3 regions of the Halalkalibacter krulwichiae genome follow, and region 1 is predicted to be linked to each of the others. Evidence: predicted binding sites of a transcription regulator. Region 1 holds the regulator's gene; each other region holds the start of a gene.
The links. Region 1 encodes CtsR, which represses protease genes until heat stress. Its sites were predicted from a motif close to ATGGTCAATAAAGGTCAAACA; they were not measured.
Positions count from the first base shown of each region.

Region 2: clpP (ATP-dependent Clp endopeptidase proteolytic subunit ClpP) is a predicted target of CtsR. The motif match lies at 3,640-3,660, and genes of this name have one in related genera.
Region 3: BkAM31D_RS11325 (ATP-dependent Clp protease ATP-binding subunit) is a predicted target of CtsR. The motif match lies at 4,481-4,501, and genes of this name have one in related genera.

Region 1 is NZ_CP020814.1:106,585-113,580, forward strand. It holds gene ltrA (group II intron reverse transcriptase/maturase) at 1-613, shown strand, start outside; gene BkAM31D_RS00510 (VLRF1 family aeRF1-type release factor) at 934-1,722, shown strand; gene BkAM31D_RS00515 (CtsR family transcriptional regulator) at 1,964-2,434, shown strand; gene mcsA (protein-arginine kinase activator protein McsA) at 2,450-2,980, shown strand; gene mcsB (protein-arginine kinase McsB) at 2,985-4,061, shown strand; gene clpC (ATP-dependent protease ATP-binding subunit ClpC) at 4,080-6,530, shown strand; gene radA (DNA repair protein RadA) at 6,686-6,996, shown strand, end outside.
Region 2 is NZ_CP020814.1:3,724,116-3,731,111, forward strand. It holds gene gap (type I glyceraldehyde-3-phosphate dehydrogenase) at 1-239, opposite strand, end outside; gene BkAM31D_RS18830 (sugar-binding transcriptional regulator) at 298-1,323, opposite strand; gene BkAM31D_RS18835 (glutaredoxin family protein) at 1,456-1,707, opposite strand; gene rpoN (RNA polymerase factor sigma-54) at 1,953-3,266, opposite strand; gene clpP (ATP-dependent Clp endopeptidase proteolytic subunit ClpP) at 3,716-4,300, shown strand; gene BkAM31D_RS18850 (HPr family phosphocarrier protein) at 4,422-4,676, opposite strand; gene whiA (DNA-binding protein WhiA) at 4,713-5,669, opposite strand; gene mgfK (gluconeogenesis morphogenetic factor MgfK) at 5,737-6,684, opposite strand; gene rapZ (RNase adapter RapZ) at 6,681-6,996, opposite strand, start outside.
Region 3 is NZ_CP020814.1:2,257,897-2,264,892, forward strand. It holds gene BkAM31D_RS11305 (LLM class flavin-dependent oxidoreductase) at 1-135, opposite strand, end outside; gene BkAM31D_RS11310 (TraB/GumN family protein) at 260-1,432, opposite strand; gene BkAM31D_RS11315 (H-type small acid-soluble spore protein) at 1,671-1,850, shown strand; gene BkAM31D_RS11320 (hypothetical protein) at 1,924-2,133, opposite strand; gene BkAM31D_RS11325 (ATP-dependent Clp protease ATP-binding subunit) at 2,237-4,375, opposite strand; RNA gene rnpB (RNase P RNA component class B) at 4,787-5,180, opposite strand; gene BkAM31D_RS11335 (peptidoglycan D,D-transpeptidase FtsI family protein) at 5,251-6,996, opposite strand, start outside.

The DNA.
Region 1 (6,996 bases):
CTACGCAGATGACTGTAACATTTACGTGAAAAGCCAAAGGGCTGGAGAGAGAGTATTAAAAAGCATTACAAAATTTCTTGAAGAAAAACTAAAGCTAACGGTGAATAAGGAGAAGAGTGAAGTTGGTAAACCGACGAAACGGAAGTTTCTAGGGTTCTGTATACATCCAACAAGAAATGGAGCACAAGTCCGTCCGCATACTAAGGCGAAAAAGAGCCTCGAAGAAAAAGTAAGAAAACTAACTTCCCGCAAACGACCAGGAGAGATCCGTGAGATCATCAAGGAGGTCAACCAAGTAACTAGGGGGTGGATCAACTATTATGGGGTTGGTCTTGTGAAAACCTATGTTCAAGAAATTGATCGTTGGATACGTCGAAGGATTAGACAAATAATCTGGAAAAGGTGGAAGAAGGTTAAAACTCGCTTTAAAAGTCTTATCAAACTAAAAATCCCCAAACAAAAGGCTTGGGAGTGGGCAAACACTCGGAAAGGCTACTGGCATATTTCAAATAGTTTCATCTTAAATACCGCGATAGCAAATCATCTTCTTGAACGAATTGGATTACTCAATCTTACTCAACTATATTCCTCGATAAATTCTAAACACACTTAACTTATTGAACCGCCGTATACGGACCCGTACGTACGGTGGTGTGAGAGGTCGGAGGCTAAACACCTCCTCCTACTCGATTAAAAAAAGATCCCTCAAGTCAGAAGGAATTATATCTAATAATATGGGTTTGTTCAATTCCCAAAGGAGACCGACCAAGCCTCTTACAAAGATGAAGCATAAGCATTCAAGAGGCATCTCCTTTTCTAATTTAACAAACTTAATTATTAATACATTAGTATTTATGTTTCAATAAGCATAAAAAAGGATATAGTCCTCTAGAGACAAAATCATTCTCAACAATAATTAGAGGAGGAGAAAAGATGCTGCAACCAAACGGACTCCAACAATTAAAAGATCAGTATGCATGTGATAAAGGTGTTTTAACTATTTATTTAAATACTGACCAGACGAGTAATGATCAACAAAAGGGAGAATGGAAAATAAGGCTAAAAAATGGTTTGAAGAAATTGGAGCAATATATAGAACGTATGAACGCTAACCAAATTCAGACATTTAAAAAGCTAAAGAAAAATGCTTTGAAAGAGATTGAAAACTTACAGCTGCAATTACCTAAAAGTTTTGTTTTAGTTGCTTCAGAAAAGGGTGGTTTATATTTAAAAGAGTTAAGGATACAAGTAGAAAATGAATTTCAATGGGATAAGGAACCGAAATTCTTACAGTTGGAGAACTTACAAAAGAGGTATCCACAAGAAGGAATTTTGCTTATTCAAAAAGAAAATATATATATGATTGAAACAAGTTTGGGAGAAGTAAACGAAGAGACTCTCTATAGTCTGGAGTTAGAAAGTGCAGATTGGAAGCCATATGAGGGTAATGCAGCTCGTGATAGAATGGCTTCAAGTGCCAATCACCGCGATAAGTATGACCAGAGATTTGAGGCTAATCAAATTAGATGGCTGAAGCAACTTGCATCTGATTTAGAACAGCAAGGGGTAAAAAGAGGTTGGAAGCATGTATATTTGCTTGGTGAAAAAGAATTAGTAACTGAATTTGAGAAACAAGTCAAATTGATAAATAAAACAAAAATTAATAAAAATTATACTAATTTGACATCGATGGAAATTCTGAATCAATTATTAGTATCATAAACTAAAGGGGGCGTCTTTAAAGGTCTATTTTTGATCTTTTAAAGACGCCCTCGAAAGCAATGAGCAGACGGAGTAAAAAACTCGATCTTTAATTTTATAATATTCTCTACTCTGATGTTATGTACTCTATAAGCCTGGTTATACTAGATGAATGCATACATATTGCACTTTTTAAGAAGAGAGCATATAATATTTACAAAGTCAAAGAAAGTCAAAGTCAAACGAGGAGGGAGGGCGAAGCTTGAGGAATATTTCAGACATCATTGAGGAGTACCTGAAAGCAACGATTAAAAATAGTGGTAATGATCCATTAGAAATTAAACGTAGTGAGATTGCAAAGAAGTTTCAATGTGTGCCTTCACAAATCAATTACGTCATTCAAACACGTTTTACTCTTGAAAAGGGCTATCAAGTAGAAAGCAAAAGAGGTGGTGGAGGATATATTCGCATTATTAAAGTCAGTCCCCATGATCATTTAGACTTACTTGACCAAATGATAAAAATCACAGGAAAAAATATTGATCAGAATACAGCTGAGAATATTATTTTGCGTTTATATGAAGAAAATGCAGTTACAAAAAGAGAAGCGAATCTCATGTTAAGTGTAATGGATCGAACACTCTATAATGCTGAAGTAACTCACCGTGATGAGGTTAGATCTAATATTTTAAGAGCGATGTTACAAACATTAAAATATAAAGAATTATCATAGAGGGGAGGAGTTTTGTTGATTTGTCAGGAATGTAATAAAAGACAAGCAAGTTTGCATTTTGCCAAAATCATTAATGGTGAAAAAACTGAGTTTCATATTTGTGAGCAATGTGCGAAGGAAAAAGGAGAGTATTTTCCTGGTGCAAACAGTTTCTCCATCCACCAACTTTTATCAGGGCTGCTTAATTTTGAACAACCAATAAAAAAAGAAAACGAACAAACTTCGGTAAAGAAGCTTGAATGCGAAAAGTGTGGAATGACTTATGAGCAGTTTACTCAAGTTGGACGCTTTGGATGTGCTGATTGTTATAAGAGCTTTGATTCAAAGTTAGAGCCAATATTGAAAAGAGTCCATAGTGGCAACCATACACATGCAGGAAAGCTCCCTGAGAGAATAGGCGGAGGAATTCAAATTCAAAGGCAAATAGAGACTTTAAAACAAGAGCTGAAAGGGTTAATTGAGCTGGAAGAGTTTGAAAAAGCTGCGGAACTTAGGGATCAAATTCGTCTATTAGAAAAACAAAAGAATGAACAAGAGGAGGGCTGATAAGATGTCACTCCAACAATTTATTTCAGAAGCATTAAGTCCTTGGATGAAAAAAGATGGGCCAGATTCGGATATTGTCCTAAGTAGCCGAATAAGATTAGCTAGAAACCTGAAAGAATATAAATTTCCTTTAATCGCTTCGATGGAAGAGTCATATGCAACGAGCAAGCATGTTGGTGAAGCCTTAACACAAGAAGAGTTTCATTCAATTGGATCTCTTGAGTGGCTACGTATCGATGATATGAAGACAAATGAGAAAAGGGTTCTAGTTGAAAAACATTTAATAAGCCCTCATTTAGCGGATCAGTCAAAGCATGGGGCAGTTTTACTTGATAAAGATGAAGCTGTCAGCATTATGATCAATGAAGAGGATCATATTCGAATTCAATGTTTATTGCCAGGTTTCCAATTAGGAAAGGGATTAGACAAAGCGAATCAAATCGATGATTGGATTGAGCAACGCTTGACATATGCATTTGATGAAAAGAGAGGCTATCTTACAAGCTGTCCCACAAATGTTGGGACAGGTTTACGAGCATCTGTGATGATGCATTTACCAGCACTTGCTATGACTCAACAATTAAATCGTATTTTACCAGCAATTAATCAATTAGGGTTAGTTGTTAGAGGAATTTACGGTGAAGGTAGCGAAGCTTTAGGTAACCTGTTCCAAATCTCGAACCAATTGACACTTGGCAAATCAGAGGAGGACATTGTTGAAGATTTAAGAGGGGTAGTATTACAGCTCATTCAGCAAGAACGGACAGCCAGAGAGAATCTGCTAGATCAATCAAGGTTGCAATTGGAAGATCGTGTTCATCGTTCTTTTGGAATTTTAGCGCATAGCCGTTTAATTGAATCAAAAGAAGCGACTCAACGTTTATCTAATGTGAGACTTGGAATTGATTTAGGGTTGATTAAAGGTCTTTCAGGTAACATTTTAAATGAGTTAATGATTTTAACTCAGCCTGGATTTTTGCAGCAATATGCAGGAGAGGTTTTATCGCCTGAGTTGCGAGATGAAAGAAGGGCAACCTTGATAAGGGAAAGATTGAAATTAGAGGAAGAAACCAACGAATAATCTGGAGGTGGACGTTTTATGATGTTTGGACGTTTTACAGAGAGAGCTCAAAAGGTATTGGCATTAGCACAAGAGGAAGCAGTTCGTTTAGGTCACAATAATATTGGGACAGAGCATATTTTACTTGGACTTATTAGAGAGGGAGAAGGAATTGCTGCTAAAGCCCTTCAAGCTCTTGGACTTGGTTCTGAGAAAATACAAAAAGAAGTAGAAACTTTGATTGGTAAGGGGCAAGAAGGTTCTAAAACTATTCATTATACTCCTAGAGCAAAAAAAGTAATTGAGTTATCAATGGATGAAGCTCGTAAGCTAGGACACTCTTATGTGGGGACTGAACATATCCTTCTTGGTTTAATTCGTGAAGGAGAAGGCGTGGCAGCGCGCGTACTTAATAACTTAGGTGTAAGCTTAAACAAAGCACGTCAGCAAGTGTTACAACTTCTAGGGAGCAATGAAGTGGGTAGTTCATCTGGGCAAAGTACTGGATCAAGCAATGCTAATACGCCAACACTTGATAGCTTAGCACGTGACTTAACAGCAGTTGCAAGAGAAGAATCTCTTGATCCTGTTATTGGTCGTAGCAAAGAGATTGAAAGAGTAATACAAGTACTAAGCCGTCGTACAAAAAACAACCCTGTTTTAATAGGTGAGCCTGGGGTTGGTAAAACGGCAATTGCGGAAGGATTAGCTCAAGCAATTATTGCCAATGAAGTACCTGAAACGTTACGTAATAAGCGTGTTATGACCCTTGATATGGGTACAGTAGTGGCAGGGACTAAATATCGTGGTGAGTTTGAGGACCGTTTAAAGAAGGTAATGGATGAAATTCGTCAAGCAGGAAATGTCATTCTTTTCATTGATGAGCTTCATACGTTAATTGGTGCCGGTGGTGCTGAAGGTGCTATTGATGCATCAAATATTCTTAAACCATCGTTAGCGCGTGGCGAGCTTCAATGTATTGGTGCCACGACCCTTGATGAGTACCGTAAATATATCGAGAAGGATGCTGCGCTAGAACGACGTTTCCAACCTATTCAAGTCAATGAACCAACTCTTGACGAATCAGTTCAAATCTTAAGAGGTCTTCGTGATCGTTATGAAGCACATCATCGTGTAACGATTACAGATGATGCCATTGAAGCAGCTGTTAAGCTTTCAGATCGCTACATTTCAGATCGTTTCCTACCAGATAAAGCAATTGATTTAATTGATGAAGCGGGTTCGAAAGTTCGCTTGAAATCGTATACTGCACCGCCTAACTTAAAAGAGTTAGAACAGCGCCTCGATGAGACAAGAAAAGAGAAGGATGCTGCAGTCCAGAGTCAGGAGTTTGAAAAAGCAGCTTCTCTACGTGATTCAGAGCAACGTCTACGTGAAGAGCTTGAAGAAATGAAGAATGAATGGAAAAAGAAACAAGGGCAAGAAGATACAGAAGTAACAAGTGAGGATATCGCCCAAGTTGTTGCGAGCTGGACTGGAGTTCCTGTTTCAAAACTAGCAGAAGAAGAAACAGATCGTTTATTAAAAATGGAAGAAATCCTTCATGAGCGTGTAGTTGGCCAAGAAGAAGCTGTTAAATCGATTTCTAAAGCTGTTCGTCGAGCTCGTGCAGGGCTTAAGGATCCAAAGCGTCCAATCGGATCGTTTATTTTCCTAGGACCAACAGGGGTAGGGAAAACAGAACTTGCTAGAGCTGTTGCTGAAACACTGTTTGGTGATGAAGATTCAGTGATCCGTATTGATATGTCTGAGTATATGGAAAAGCATACGACAAGCCGACTTGTAGGTTCTCCTCCAGGGTATGTAGGACATGATGATGGGGGTCAATTAACAGAAAAGGTTCGTCGCAAACCATATTCAGTAATTTTGCTTGATGAAATTGAAAAAGCACACCCTGAAGTTTTCAATATCTTGCTTCAAGTGTTAGAGGATGGCCGCTTAACAGACTCAAAAGGTAGAACAGTTGACTTCCGTAACACGGCAATTATTATGACGTCAAATGTCGGTGCGAGTACGTTAAAACGAAATAAATTCCTAGGTTTTAATACTGAGGGAGAAGGTCAAGAATACAGAGATATGAAAGATAAGGTAATGGAAGAATTAAAACGTAGCTTCCGTCCAGAATTCCTTAATCGTATTGATGAATTAATTGTCTTCCACTCCTTAGAGAAAAAGCACATCCGTGAAATTATTACATTAATGGCTGATCAGTTAAAAACTCGTTTATTTGAGCAAGGAATTGAGTTTGAATTATCAGAAGCGGCAAAAGATAAAATCACTGATCTTGGCTTTGATCCAGAGTACGGAGCTCGTCCATTACGCCGTGCTCTTCAAAAACAAGTAGAAGATCGCTTGTCGGAAGAATTACTTAAAGGGACCATTGCCAAAGGACAAAAAGCGATTATCGACGTTAAAGATGGAGAACTATACGTAGAAGCTGTAAATGCAAAAGAAAATCTACAAGTATAGGATTAACAAGGTCGAATTTTAGTTTCTACTACACAGAAAAGCCGGGAGATAGTCATAATCTCTCGGCTTTTTGCCATATACTATCTAGAAGTGCGACCTTTCTTCTTTACTTTGATACAATAGAGACATAGAAATTAGAAGAAGGAAGTGAGTCGATGGCCAAAAAGAAAACAAAATTTGTTTGTCAGGAATGCGGATATGAATCTGCAAAGTGGATGGGGAAATGTCCAGGGTGTCAAAGTTGGAACTCGATGGTTGAAGAGTTCGAACCGTCAGCAAAGCAAGCAAGTAGAAGCTATGTGACATCAGCAACTACTGGATCAAAGCCTCAATCAATTGTTTCTGTGCAAAGTGAGACGGAACCAAGAATTAGCACGACGATGATGGAATTAGATCGTGTACTTGGTGGTGGGATTGTCCCTGGATCTCTAGTACTTGTAGGAGGAGATCCTGGTATTGGAAAATC
Region 2 (6,996 bases), 990 kb from region 1:
GGATCGCGCTCAGCAGAGATGTTGATTTCTTGGCCGTTCACTACTAATGTATTGCCATTTACAGAAACCTCAGCATCTAAGTTGCCGTGTACAGTGTCGTATTTAAGTAGGTGAGCTAGCATGTTAGCATCTGTTAAATCGTTGATTGCTACTACCTCAACATTCGGATTGTTTAATGCAGCACGAAAAACGTTACGTCCAATACGTCCAAAACCATTAATACCAATTTTTGTTGCCATGTTAAAATCTCCTCCTAGTGGTTCACTTAAGATTTTTATCTAAAAGAGCTAGGCTCTTTTATCTACGAATGTTTAATAAAGATTCAGCAGCTGCTTCATCTGTAATCAGTACATCGCTCGGTCTATATTTCATATAAGCAGCAATTGCTTCTGCTTTTGAACTTCCACCTGCGACTGAAATGACAGATTTGTGCTCGCCTAGGTCATCAAGCTGTAACCCGATCGTACGTTGCTTATGGATCAATTCACCGCTTCGATTAAAATAATAACCAAACGCTTCTGCTACAGCCTCTTCCCGATTTAGCTTGTCAATAAACGAATTAACTGAATCACGTCGCTTCGCCATTGTCTTGGCATCACCAATACCATGAATCACCGTACAAGCTGATTGGATCAACTTTAGGATATCCTTAACGGATGGTTCTAATACAAGTGATGAGTAAGCTTCTTCACTTATTTGATCAGGGACATGCAATAACCGATATTGAGCACCGGCCCGACTAGCCAATTCGGCACTAATCGTATTTGCCTGGTTCTCCACTTGTTCTCCAAGTCCGCCTCGAGCTGGAACAAAGACCGCTTTTTTAATTTTCGGATCTGGTTGCATCATTTCAGCAACGGCCGCAAGTGTCGTTCCGCCCATAACAGCGACAACGTCCTCTGGCTCAATAATCCGCTTTAACTCACTAATACAAGCGCGCCCCATCTCTCGCTTAACCCAGTTGTCTTGATCGCTGTTTCCAGCTACAACAATGACTTTCTTTACACCTAAATCAGCTTCTAGCTTCTTTTCTAGCTCTCGCAACCCAAGCAAATCCTTCATCATATCTTCTAGTTGCAGAAAAAGCTTTTCTCCTTCTTCTGTAATACTCATTCCTGCAGTTGCGACATGAACAAGGCCCTGGTCTTTCAAAAACGTAACCTCACCTCGCAGCACCCGTTCTGAAAGCTGGAGGTTCGCCGATAAGCTTCTTCGACCAATTGGCTGCATGAGCTTAATGTAATGTAGGATGCGATACCGCTTGATCATGACTTCAAGTAAATCAGGTAATAATTTTTTTTGAATGTCTAACAATACTTGCATAGAGCGAATAACTCCTTTTTAAAGGTGGACTATTTTTGTCCCACATAGACTTTTTACGTCCCGATCTGTGCAAAAAAAAGACCAAATCCTTCCTACAGGTTCATATTACCAAGGATCAGGCCAATAAACAAGTTATATTTGCCTATTTAATTCAAGTAAACGTTTTCTTATTTTATCTTTTGTGATAATTCCGTAATCTACCTCTTCCCCGTTGATTACCACAACCGGGATCATAATTTGATATTTCTCAAGAAGAACATCATCCTTATAAATATCAACGATCTTCATTTCAAATCCAAATTCCTCTGCTAAAGGTTGTAGCTGATCAATCGCCTTATCACAAAGCGGACAATCAACCTTTGACATCACTGTTACATCTAACATTTGTAGAATCACTCACTTCTATACAATTTAAAAATTGCGCCAGCGTTTTTTAAAAATGCAATGAGCGAAGCCGTTGCCATCCCTTAAGCCTTCTATGAGCGATCTTCTCATAGAAGGCGCGCAACGTGCGTAGCCATTGCTCTCCCTTGAATACGCTTAAAGCTCTGCATCAGCTCAAAAATGTCCTACGTTACCTACTTTCTTACCGAACAAACCTTCATCATTATCCTACATTACCAGCATTTCTATTCAAATCTTTTCCGCTTAGAGGACGAAGGGATGCCTAATTCATCACGGTATTTGGCGATCGCACGCCTTGAAACCGTAGTTCCCTTTTCCTTTTCCAGCCACGCAACGATTTTCGCATCAGATAATGGCTTTTGCTTATTTTCACTCGCAATTAGCTCTTTCATCCATTCTTTAATCGAACGGCTTGATGTCGATTCTCCTATCCCGCTTTGAACACCCGAAGAAAACAAGGACTTTAATTCTATGACTCCTCTTGGCGTATCGGCAAATTTATTTGTCGTTGCTCGACTTACCGTTGATTCATGAACATCAATTTCTTCAGCAATTTCTTTTAAAGTCAGCGGCTTCAAGGCCCCATTTTTATTTAAAAAGTACTCTTTTTGATGCCTTGCGATTGCTTCTCCTACCTTAACAATCGTTTGTTTTCGCTGTTGAATGCTTCGCATTAACCATTGAACTTGTTGAATTTTTTGCTTTGCATATTGAGAAGCTTCTTGATCCCCCTCTTGACGAAGCAACTTTTCATAATGATGGTTTAGTCCAACATTCGGAATTAATTCATCTTCTAAATGAACAAGGAGATCTCCTTCATGAGGTACGATTCTTAATTCGGGCTTCACAAATTGGACTGGCTCCGCGATATATTGAGTTCCTGGACGAGGATCTAATGTTTGGATTAGATCATTTACTTCTTGTATTTCAGCTAAACTAACATTTAATTTTAACGAAATGTCTTTCCACTTCCGCTTCGCAAAGGCATCCATATAATGAGTGATCACTTGCTCCGCTAAAAAATTTCTGCTGTCTAGACGCTCTAATTGCAAAAGCAAACATTCTTGTAAGTCTCTAGCACCTACCCCTGCTGGATCAAAACTTTGCATGGTGAAAAGTGCATCTTCAGCTTCCTCAATATTTATAGAAAGCTCCTCAGAAATCTCCTCAAGAGACCTCGAGAGATAGCCATCCTCTCGTAAACTATATACAAAATAAGTAATTTCTTTTTTTTGTTTATCTGATAACCGTAACTCTTGAACTTGTAATAAAAGATGATCAAACAAGCTCGTTCGGCTCACATGCGCATAGTCAATTGGAGAGGCATGCTCTTCATTTCTATTTGGTGTAAAAGTCGAAAAAGAATAATCTTCTAACTTTGACCGTTCTTTCACTTCCAATAATGGGTTTTCAAGTGCTTGTTCTTGAATGAAATTCGTTAGTTCTACTGCAGAATACTGTAACAAGTGAATAGCCTGACGCAACTCTTGAGTCATTACAAGACTTGTCGTTTGTTGTTGATAAAGACCAAACTGCACGATTTTGCCCCTCCCCTCAAATAGCAAAAAAATTTCGTTCTATTACCTTTTACAACGTCCAAGCTCAGCATCTCAATGAAACTTCTACTCTTACAATCTTTAAGGCTAAGCTTACTATCTATTAGCACCCCTATAGAAAGGCTCCTTTTTCAATCTTCACTTAACATTGTAAGCGCTTTCTAATTTCTATGCTACCCTTAGTTTATTTCATTCCTATATTTCTATTATAAATGATGAACTAGTTTAAAACTATGGAATCGTCCTTTCATCGTTTAGATATTTTAAAAACGGGTATTATGAAAGGAGGGTTTAAAACGATTGATATGGAATAGTATGTATAAGAGGTTTCTTAAGCCTCTAAAAGAAGGCGAAAAAATTGACCTTCTTTGACCATTCTTGTATGATGTACATAAGTAAAACTCAAAACCACATTTAAAGGAGGATTTATTATGAATTTAATCCCTACAGTTATTGAACAAACAAACAGAGGAGAACGCGCATACGACATTTACTCTCGTTTATTAAAAGACCGTATCATTATGCTAGGTAGTGCGATTGATGACAATGTAGCAAACTCCATTGTAGCACAATTGCTCTTCCTTCAAGCAGAAGATCCTGAAAAAGATATTTCAATCTACATTAACAGCCCAGGTGGTTCTATCACAGCTGGTATGGCCATCTACGATACGATGCAATACATCAAGCCGAAAGTATCAACTATTTGTATTGGTATGGCTGCATCAATGGGTGCTTTCCTTCTAGCAGCAGGTGAAAAAGGAAAACGTTTTGCACTACCGAACAGTGAAGTCATGATTCACCAACCACTTGGCGGAACACAAGGTCAAGCATCAGACATCCAAATTCATGCAAAACGCATCATCGAAATGCGTGAAAGCTTAAACCGCATCTTAGCCGAGCGCACAGGCCAACCTCTTGAAGTAATCGAGCGTGACACAGACCGCGATAACTTCATGATCGCAGCTAAAGCTCAAGAATACGGTTTAATTGATAAAGTAATTCCTGCTACAAAGTAAATAAGGTTTTGTGTAACAGGCTAGAACAGAAATGTTGTAGCCTGTTTTTTTATTTCATTTTCCGCTCAGTCCCCATAAAAAAGACACCGTTCCCCCATCGTGGTTATCGGTGTCTATAGGCTTATTCTGTTTCAATAAATTCACTTAAAGCTTCTAGGGCTTCTGCCTCGTCCTTGCCCTCAGTAATTAGTGTGATCGTTGTTCCATGACTTAATGCTAAGCTCATAAGCCCCATGATACTTTTGGCGTTTACTTTTTTCTCATCTTTTTCAATAACAACCTCAGATAAGAAACGAGATGCCTCTTGTACAAATAGTGCTGCTGGTCTTGCTTGTAATCCTACTTTTCGTTGAATGGTTACTTCTTTCTTTAACATAATAATTCCTCCTCTTTCACTACATAGTAATTTATTTTATTTATTTAGATTTAGTGTCTGGCCATTTCTTAACTTATCAGCGATCTGATCAATCTTTCTTAGCCGATGATTGACACCAGATTTGCTGACTGTTCCTCCTTCGACCATTTCACCTAGTTCTTTCAACGTTACATCTTGATGCAGTACACGTAGTTCAGCGATTTCTTTTAACTTTGGTGGAAGCTGGTCAAGTCCAATGACCCGATCAACATAGCGAATATTCTCTACTTGTCTAAGTGCAGCACCGACTGTTTTGTTCAAATTGGCGGTTTCACAATTGACAAGACGATTCACCGAGTTTCGCATATCTTTCATAATACGAACATCCTCGAAATAAAGCAAAGCTTGATGCGCACCAATAATGTTCAAAAATTCGGTAATCTTTTCGCTCTCTTTCATATACGTAATGAAACCCTTTTTACGTTCCAATGTTTTGGCATTTAATTCATACTCGTTCATCAGTTCACATAAAGAGTCATTATGTTCCTCATAAAGAGAGAAGATTTCTAAATGATAGGACGACGTTTCGGGATGGTTAATGGATCCGCCAGCTAAGAAGGCTCCCCGTAAATATGCTCGTTTGCAGCATGCATCCTTTGTTAACTCAGGTGAAATAGTCCTAACAAAAACAAAGCCTTCGCTTAAGATCTTAAGCTTTTCTAGCAGTTCCTTTGCCTCATGTTGCATACGGACAAGGTAGACGTTGTTCTTCTTAAGCCTCATTTTTTTCCGAACTAGCAATTCTACAAACATCGTCGGATAGACTCGTTTAATTAATGTATATATTCTTCTAGCGATGGCAGCGTTTTCGGTTGTAACATCTAAGCTCAATTTCATTTGACTAAATGAAACAGAGCCATTCATGCGAATCAAAGCAGCTAATTCAGCCTGCGCACAGCAGTCTTCATGTTCTAGCTGCGTTAATTCTTTTTTCGTTTTGGCTGCAAAGGACATTGCCCCTCACTCCTTTCAGCCGTATAGTACAAATTTGATTACTATGATTTACACTATACGTATTCCCTTATCTTGTTACACGTAGAATAGCCTCAGAAACCTTGGTCGCGTTATGCCTTAGCATATTATTTTGTTCTGTGACGAAGTGATCTTGAATGATCGATATCCCGAGCTTTCTAAGACGTTCTTCATCAACAATGACCGGTTCAGCTCCTTCTACTTCATAACGCTCTCGCAACTCTTTCGAAATCGGAGAACCATTTACGAGAATATTCTCTACTAGCTCATCTCCACAGTGAGAAATAATCGCTTCTATATGATCAGCGGCTGTGTAATGATCGGTTTCACCTACTTGGGTCATTACATTACAAATATATACTTTATTGGCCGGTGACTGTTGTATCGCCTCTACCACTCCTGGAACGAGCAGATTCGGTAGAACACTCGTGTAGAGGCTTCCCGGTCCTAGCACAATTAAATCAGCTTCATTAATGGCTTTTATCCCAGCTTGTAACGGTTGTATGTTCTCTGGTGTTAGGAACACTCGTTTAATTTGTTTCTTTTCAAGCGGAATTAATGATTCCCCTGTTACAATCGTTCCATCAGCCATTTCTGCATGAAGAACAATGCTCCTATTAGAAGCAGGGTACACATTTCCTCGAACGTTTAGTACTTTGCTAATTTCTGTTATCCCTCTAGCAAAATCACCTGTTATAGAAGTCATACCAGCAAGCAATAAATTGCCTAGTGAGTGCCCCGACAACCCATTTCCATTTGAGAAGCGATGTTGAAAGAGCTCTTCTACTAAAGGTTCCACCTCGGCTAAAGCTACTAAAACGTTTCGGACATCTCCTGGTGGTGGGATGTCTAGTTCTTTGCGAAGTCTGCCTGAGCTACCGCCATCATCTGCGACTGTAACAATCGCAGAGATGTCGACCGGAAAAGCCTTCAGTCCCCTCAATAGCACCGAAAGGCCCGTACCTCCCCCAATGACAACTACTTTTTTTCTAATCACTTATATGCTTCCTTTCCTTTCTCAATATCCCGATGACTTACATGCAACGTATATTCATTTGCAAACTCTTTTCCGAAATATTCGGCTAAGGTGACGGAACGGTGTTTTCCACCAGTACAACCAATTCCAATCACAACCTGACTCTTGCCTTCCCTTTTGTATTGCGGAAGCATAAATTTAAGCAGATCTGAGAGTTTTTCAATAAATTGCTGTGTCTCAGTCCACTTTAATACATATGAAGATACTTCTTCTTCAAGTCCTGTTTTGGGCCTCATGTGATCAATGTAATGCGGATTCGGCAAGAAACGAACG
Region 3 (6,996 bases), 2.2 Mb from region 1:
ATGATGTTCAGCAATCCAATATCTTGTATATCCAAGCTCTTCACCTAACTTCGCTAAATTCAGTGCTTCCTTTAATGCGTCACTAGCTTTTAATCCTGATAAAATAGGTGCTTGATCTAAAATGCTTAATTTCATTCTAGACGTAACCTCCCTGTTTTTCATTTGTTTGGATACATAACTATAAAAAACAAGGGAGTAGTGAATACAATTCTCCCCTGCTTTTTCATCTAATATGTAGTTATATTATCAATTTAAGCTCTTACCCAAGTATGTTCTGTATAAATTGTCGAACGACATCTGCTCCACCAACAGCAGTGCCAATGGTGCTTCCTAAATTCGTTAAAACAATAATTAGCAAGATGCGAGTAACTTTATTATTCCAGAAACCTTTAACGGTATAAACGTCATCTGATAAATTTTCAAAATCAGCTACTTTAGGTTTTCGTAAGTAGGCTTCAACAAATCCAGCTACCCAACCGGCTGCTAGTAATGGATAAAGTGAACTAAAAGGTGCAATGACTATTGCAGCTAAAATGGTTAATGGATGGGCTAATGCTACAGTTGCCCCAATTCCAGCAAATAGTGCATTCCAAATAATCCAACTCATCGTAAGATTTACTCCAACTTCAGGATTGGCATAGAATGAGTAAATTATAATACCGAGAATGATAAGTGGAATAGACCAACCAATTATTGCTGGAGTTTTCGATTTTGGCGGTCGTTTTGACAATTCCTCTATATCATTTTCCTTTTTGATTTGTTCCTTAATACCAGGAACATGCGCTGCTCCAAGGACTGCGACAATTTTGTCTCCTGGTGCTTCCTTAATTTTTTGAGCTAAATATTGATCTCGTTCATCTATTAGAGGAACTTTCAACCGAGGAAATGTTGCCGTAAATTCATCCAACATGGAATGAAGCATATCTTGAGATTTCATCTTATCGAGTTCCTCTTCAGATATTTCCTCTTTATTAAAGACACTATAAATGATTTGCATTAAAAGTTTCGCTTTGCCACTAAGCCCAATATTGTGCCAAATTCGTGCAAACGTAGTTTGAATATTACGGTCTGCTAATACTAGCTCGGCACCGACATCTTTTGCTGACTCAATACCTTGTATCATTTCTTGGCCAGGTTTAATGTCAAACTGTTTAGCAATTCTTTTTTGGAAAGAAGATATTAAAAGATTCATAAGAAGTAAAGTTGCTTTTTTTTCTTTAATCACTTTAAATATATCCATATCTTTCCACTTATTGCCTTCTGTGATGGACTGATACCTTTGGTTATCTAATTCTATACAAACAGAGTCTGGTTGTTCCGCTTCAATTACTTCTTTCACTTCCTCTGCACTTCGTTTTGACACATGCGCAGTTCCAATCAATATGTATTCTTTACCTTCTAAATGTAGCCTTGTAATATTCTGTTCTGACATAGACGACCTCTCTCTTATGAATTTCAAACTCTTATAAATACCATCATGAGCTAATTTTCATTAAAATTCAATTGAAATAATTGTTAAAATTAATTTAATCTATTTAAGTATTTTGTTACCCTTACCGGGAGATATGAAAGCGAAATGAGCACACAACTGAATAAATTGATTATGAATAAGAATTACTATTTTTGCAAATAGTAACATTCGAAAATAAAATAAAATAAGGGGGACTAGCATGAATAAACAGCGTGCAATCGAAATTTCACAATCTCCAGTAATGGCAAATGTTACTTACGATGAGATACCTATTTATATTCAATCAGTAAGTAATCAGTACGACACGGCTAGAATCTTTCCGCTTGACGATCCTCAAGATGAAAAAGAAGTAAATCTATCAAGTTTGATTGAACATTAATGAAGTAAGCCACTCAGCAATTTGAGTGGCTTACTTCAAATAAAATAAAAAAACTAGACTTATCTTTAGTTTGTCAGCTGTTTTCTGATACTTGTTTAATTTCTGCTTCTGCAAGGCCTTCATTTGCTTTTTCTAATTCTTTATGCTGATCAACAGAATCACCAGCATATCGATCAACTGTTTGGGAAGGATCTCGTGAATCTAATTCAGTCCGAATCCCTATTTCTCCATCTAAAGTTGCTTGTGTTGGCATAGTGAATGCGTTTTTTTTATCTTCTCTCATTTAAATCACCTCTAAAAGTAGCATTTGCTTCAGCAATCATTTCATACATAAGATTAGGACTAACAAAAAGGAAATAAGACAGTCAAGAAAATCCTTGACTGTCTTATTCATTCATTCGAACATGAATCTTATTATTGGCAACATCTACTGTAAATGATTGAACGGATTCTTCTGTTTCAATAATAAGGGATGTAATCGGGTCTTCAATGTACTCTTGAATTGCTCTACGTAATGGGCGTGCACCAAATGCTTGATGATAACCGAGTTCAGCAATTCTTTCTTTTGCTGCTTGTGTTACAACCATTGAATAGCCTTGTTCATGTAATGTCAATTGTAACTCTTTAAGCATGATGTTAATAATTTGGATTAAATCAGTTTTTTGCAAAGGAGAAAATTCAATAATCGAATCGATACGATTCAAAAATTCTGGTTTAAAGTAATCTCTAAGATCTTCAAGAATACTTTGTGTTGCTAGAACACTTTCTCCTTCATCGTTAAATCCAATCGTAGCTAGTTTTCTGTCAGTTACACCGGCATTTGATGTCATGATTATAACCGTTTCAGTAAAGTTCACTACTCTACCTTGACTATCTGTTAACCGACCATCCTCCATAATTTGCAGAAACATATTTAAAACATCCGGATGCGCTTTTTCAATCTCATCTAACAAGATAATAGAATAAGGATTACGACGAACCTGTTCCGTTAATTGTCCAGCTTCATCATGACCTACATAGCCTGGCGGAGAACCAATTAATTTAGAAACAGAATGTTTTTCCATATACTCACTCATATCGAGTCGAATCATTGAGTTCTTACTTCCAAATAACTCTGCTGCTAACGTTTTTGTTAACTCTGTCTTACCAGTACCGGTTGGTCCGACAAATAAAAATGATGCAGTTGGACGAGATTTGGGCTTTAATCCAACTCGTGCTCGTAGAATTGCCTTTGTAACTTTTTCGATTGCTCTATCTTGTCCAATGACTTTTTTAGCAAGGTTTGATTGCAGATCTTTCATTTTCGATTTCTCTGTTTTTTGAAGTTTCTTAACAGGGATTCCGGTACTTCTTTCAATAATGCCTTGTATATCCTCTTCCGTAACTTCTTGAACCGGTTCTTTTATGTCATTTTCGAGTTTATTTTTAATGTCAACTTCTTCATCGCGAAGCTTTGCGGCTCTTTCATAATTTTCGTCTTTAGTTGCTAGTTCCTTTTCTCTTGCAATCTCATTTAAACGCTTCTCTAACTTTCCTTTATCTGTTTCTCCTTGTGTTAAATTTAATTTTGATCCAGCTTCATCCAGTAAATCAATCGCTTTATCTGGTAAGAAACGATCCTGAATATAACGATCTGATAATGTAATACAAGCTTTTAATACTTCATCAGAGTATTTTACGTTGTGATAATTCTCATAAATAGGTCTGATACCTTTTAAAATTTCAAATGCCTCATCAATTGTCGGCTCTTTAACGATAACGGGTTGAAAGCGGCGCTCTAGAGCTGCATCTTTCTCAATCATTCTGTATTCTTTTAAGGTAGTTGCACCAATAATTTGAAACTCTCCACGTGCTAAAGCTGGTTTAAGTATATTTCCGGCATCCATTGACCCTTCTGAACTTGCACCTGCTCCAACCATCATATGCAACTCGTCAATGAACAAAATGACATTGTCTCGTTCCTGTAATTCCGTTACAAGTTGCTGCATTTTTTCTTCAAATTGACCTCTATAGTTTGTGCCTGCAACGAGTGAACTAATGTCTAACACGTATACTTCCTTGTTTAAAAGCTTTGTAGGGACTTCACCTCTTACAATTTTAAACGCAAAGCCTTCAGCAATCGCCGTTTTACCTACACCAGCTTCTCCGATTAAAACTGGATTATTTTTAGAACGACGGTTTAATACTTCAATTACTCGTTCAATTTCTTTTTCACGCCCAATTACTTGATCAATGCGTCCTTGTCTCGCTTCTTCAGATAAATTTCGACCATGCTGATCAAGGAAACCATTGCCGCCTTCTCTACGTTTTTCTTCTTTTACGTGTGTAAATCCGCTATTAGTTTGATTGCCCTGCGCTTCAAAAAAACCTTTAAATAAATCATCAAACGGTAAAGAATTCATGCCAAACTTTGAACTTATTTGGTGATAGCAATCTGTACATAAAGACATTTGTTGTTTCGCTTGATTTACGATAAGGTTCATTGATATGTTCGCTTGATTTTTTTGACATTTTTGACACAGCATCTTCTTCATCCTTTCTATACTAGGTTTGACTTTGACTAAATTTGACCTTTTATTGAAAAGAAAAAGCCATTTCGGCTTTTTTAAATAATGAATATACTTATATTATATTTGACCTTTATTGACTTTTCAAGTTTAAGTTATTGATTAGAAAAAAGATCAGTCCCGTAAGAGAACCTGATCATTTTAAAATTTACTAAGTGGTGTGCCGCTTTTGCCGTTAAATAATAGAGTTTCAAACGACCCCTTTTAAAAAAGTTGGTGTTTGCACAAATCCTTCTGCCTTCCCCTAAAAGAACAAAGGCCTGACATTAGAATCTAAATTTTAAACTCACTATTTACGTATAAAGGTTGAAACATATATCAATAACGAGCAACGCAGCCTTGATAAACAAATAATCTGTTTCTATAACATTCGATAAGCCATGTTTTGTACCTTAGTACTGCAAACGGTTTTACCCTCGTACTCCGGTGGTAATCATCTATCTACAGATAACAACTGCTATCTGTCTATCTCTCCGTTTAATTCCTTCGAGATAGTTCCCCTACCAAATTTGGGTTTCTCGCTCGTGGGGTTTACCGCGTTCCACCTCTTCCGTTTCCAGGAGAGCTTCGTCACTGTGGCACTTTCAAGGGTACTCGCCCATAGTCAAATTAACCTTAGGTGCTTTTCCCTGCCGTCAATCTAGTCTACTTGACCAAATTGCCCTAGCTTATTTTTTGGCTAGGCACGAACACTACGATCATCTCAGACCGTGCGAGCATGGACTTTCCTCTACATCAAATGATGCAGCGATTACCTGAATGTTATATCAGATGTTCTATTCATACTATATACGATAATGTAATTCCGCGCAACTTATTATTGTTGGTAATTTCTACTGAGGAGATAAAGTAGGACCTTTTCTAACTTTTTTTAATTTAAAATAAGTTTTCATGGCGTCATCCGCGATATTTTGTGCCATACCTTTTCTACCACCTTCTTCGTCTAATTGAGCAAATGGTACGACAACGGCAAATGCAATCTCTGGATCATCATACGGTGCATATCCTACAAGCGTCTGTGTATTTCCTTCTACAAAGTGACGGTTTACTCCTTCTCCTACTGGTATTCTAACTTGAGCAGTACCTGTTTTTCCTGCTGGATTGTAACGAACTTTTGCAAATTTTTTTGCTGCAGTTCCTTTAGTCATTACGGCTCTTAGCCCCTCCTTGACACGCTTAATGTGAGCGTCGCTCATTTCAATACGGTTTAGTATTTTCGGTTCAAATCTTTTGATTACAATAGTGCGATCATGCTCATTAATTAAAGGCGCTCTAATTTCTCGAACTAACCGTGGTTCCATTCGATAACCATCATTTGCGATGGTTGCAATGTATTGAGCTAACTGCAGAGGAGTATAAGTATCATATTGGCCAATCATTAAGTCCATTAGATTTCCGCCTACTTCACTCCCACCTTTTAAACCAGTTTCTGAGTATGGAAGGTCGATACCTGTCTCAGAGCCTAATCCAAATTGGTTGAAAGAGTTACGTACTTCGCTATAGGCTTTGCGTATCGAATTTGTATTCCAACCACAGTGTTCATCTTTCTCTTTGTAATAACAATTCGCTAAACGCATACCTATTTGGAACATATAAACGTTAGAAGATTGTTCTAACGCTTGAATATCATTAACAACACCGAGTTGATTTGTCCACGACTTTTTGACCGGTGTAGCCGGTAAATAAATTGGTTCATCGAGAAATCGATCTCCTGGTTGAATAATATTTGTCTGAAATCCAGTTAATACCGATGCGGCTTTAACGGTTGAACCCATCGCAAAGGCTTTTGTGACATTACCAATATGATCAGAAACTCCCTCTGTCTTCTCATTCGCAGGATCAAAATATCCAGCCATTGCTAAAATATCACCTGTTTTCGGTTCTATAAGTACAGCATAAGCCGAGCGATCTGAAATAAAAGATCCTTTTCCAGCCTTGTTCATTTCTTTTGAAATAATGTTTTCTAATTGTTGTTGTAATTCCATATCAAGAGTTAATACAAGATCATTTCCTCTTGCACCAAGGATTTCCCTTGTCTTTTTTTGAACAGTGTTTCCCGGAGTTTTTTGAGTTGTTCGTTCAACGACAGCTTTTTTCCCTCTTAGAACATCTTCATATTGAGCTTCTAAGAAACTTGTACCAACTAAATCTGATTGTTCATATCCTCTAGATAGAAAATGATCGACTTTTCCTTTAGGTATAACATTAATGGACCCAAAGAATTCTCGGAATGAATCTCCATAGACGTATGTTCTTCTTGAATCGCGCAATATATCTATCCCCGGTAATTGGTCTAGAATCTCACTTATTTGATGAGCCTCTTCCTCAGTAATATTACGCTTAATTCTTTGTGCGTTATTCATATGTGCTCTTTGCATTTGTCGATAAATTGCAATTATTTTTTTATCAGCTTTTGTTAGATCTTCTACTCGTTGTTGTGGTATACGTTCAAGTTCTAAACGATAGATCAATGTATTTGATTCAAGATTCTTACGCTCTTCTTTGTTAATCAAACGATAGCGCTCGTCTTCTTTCATTTGAAGCAATATGTATTCTCTTTTATCTCTATCGGTCACTCG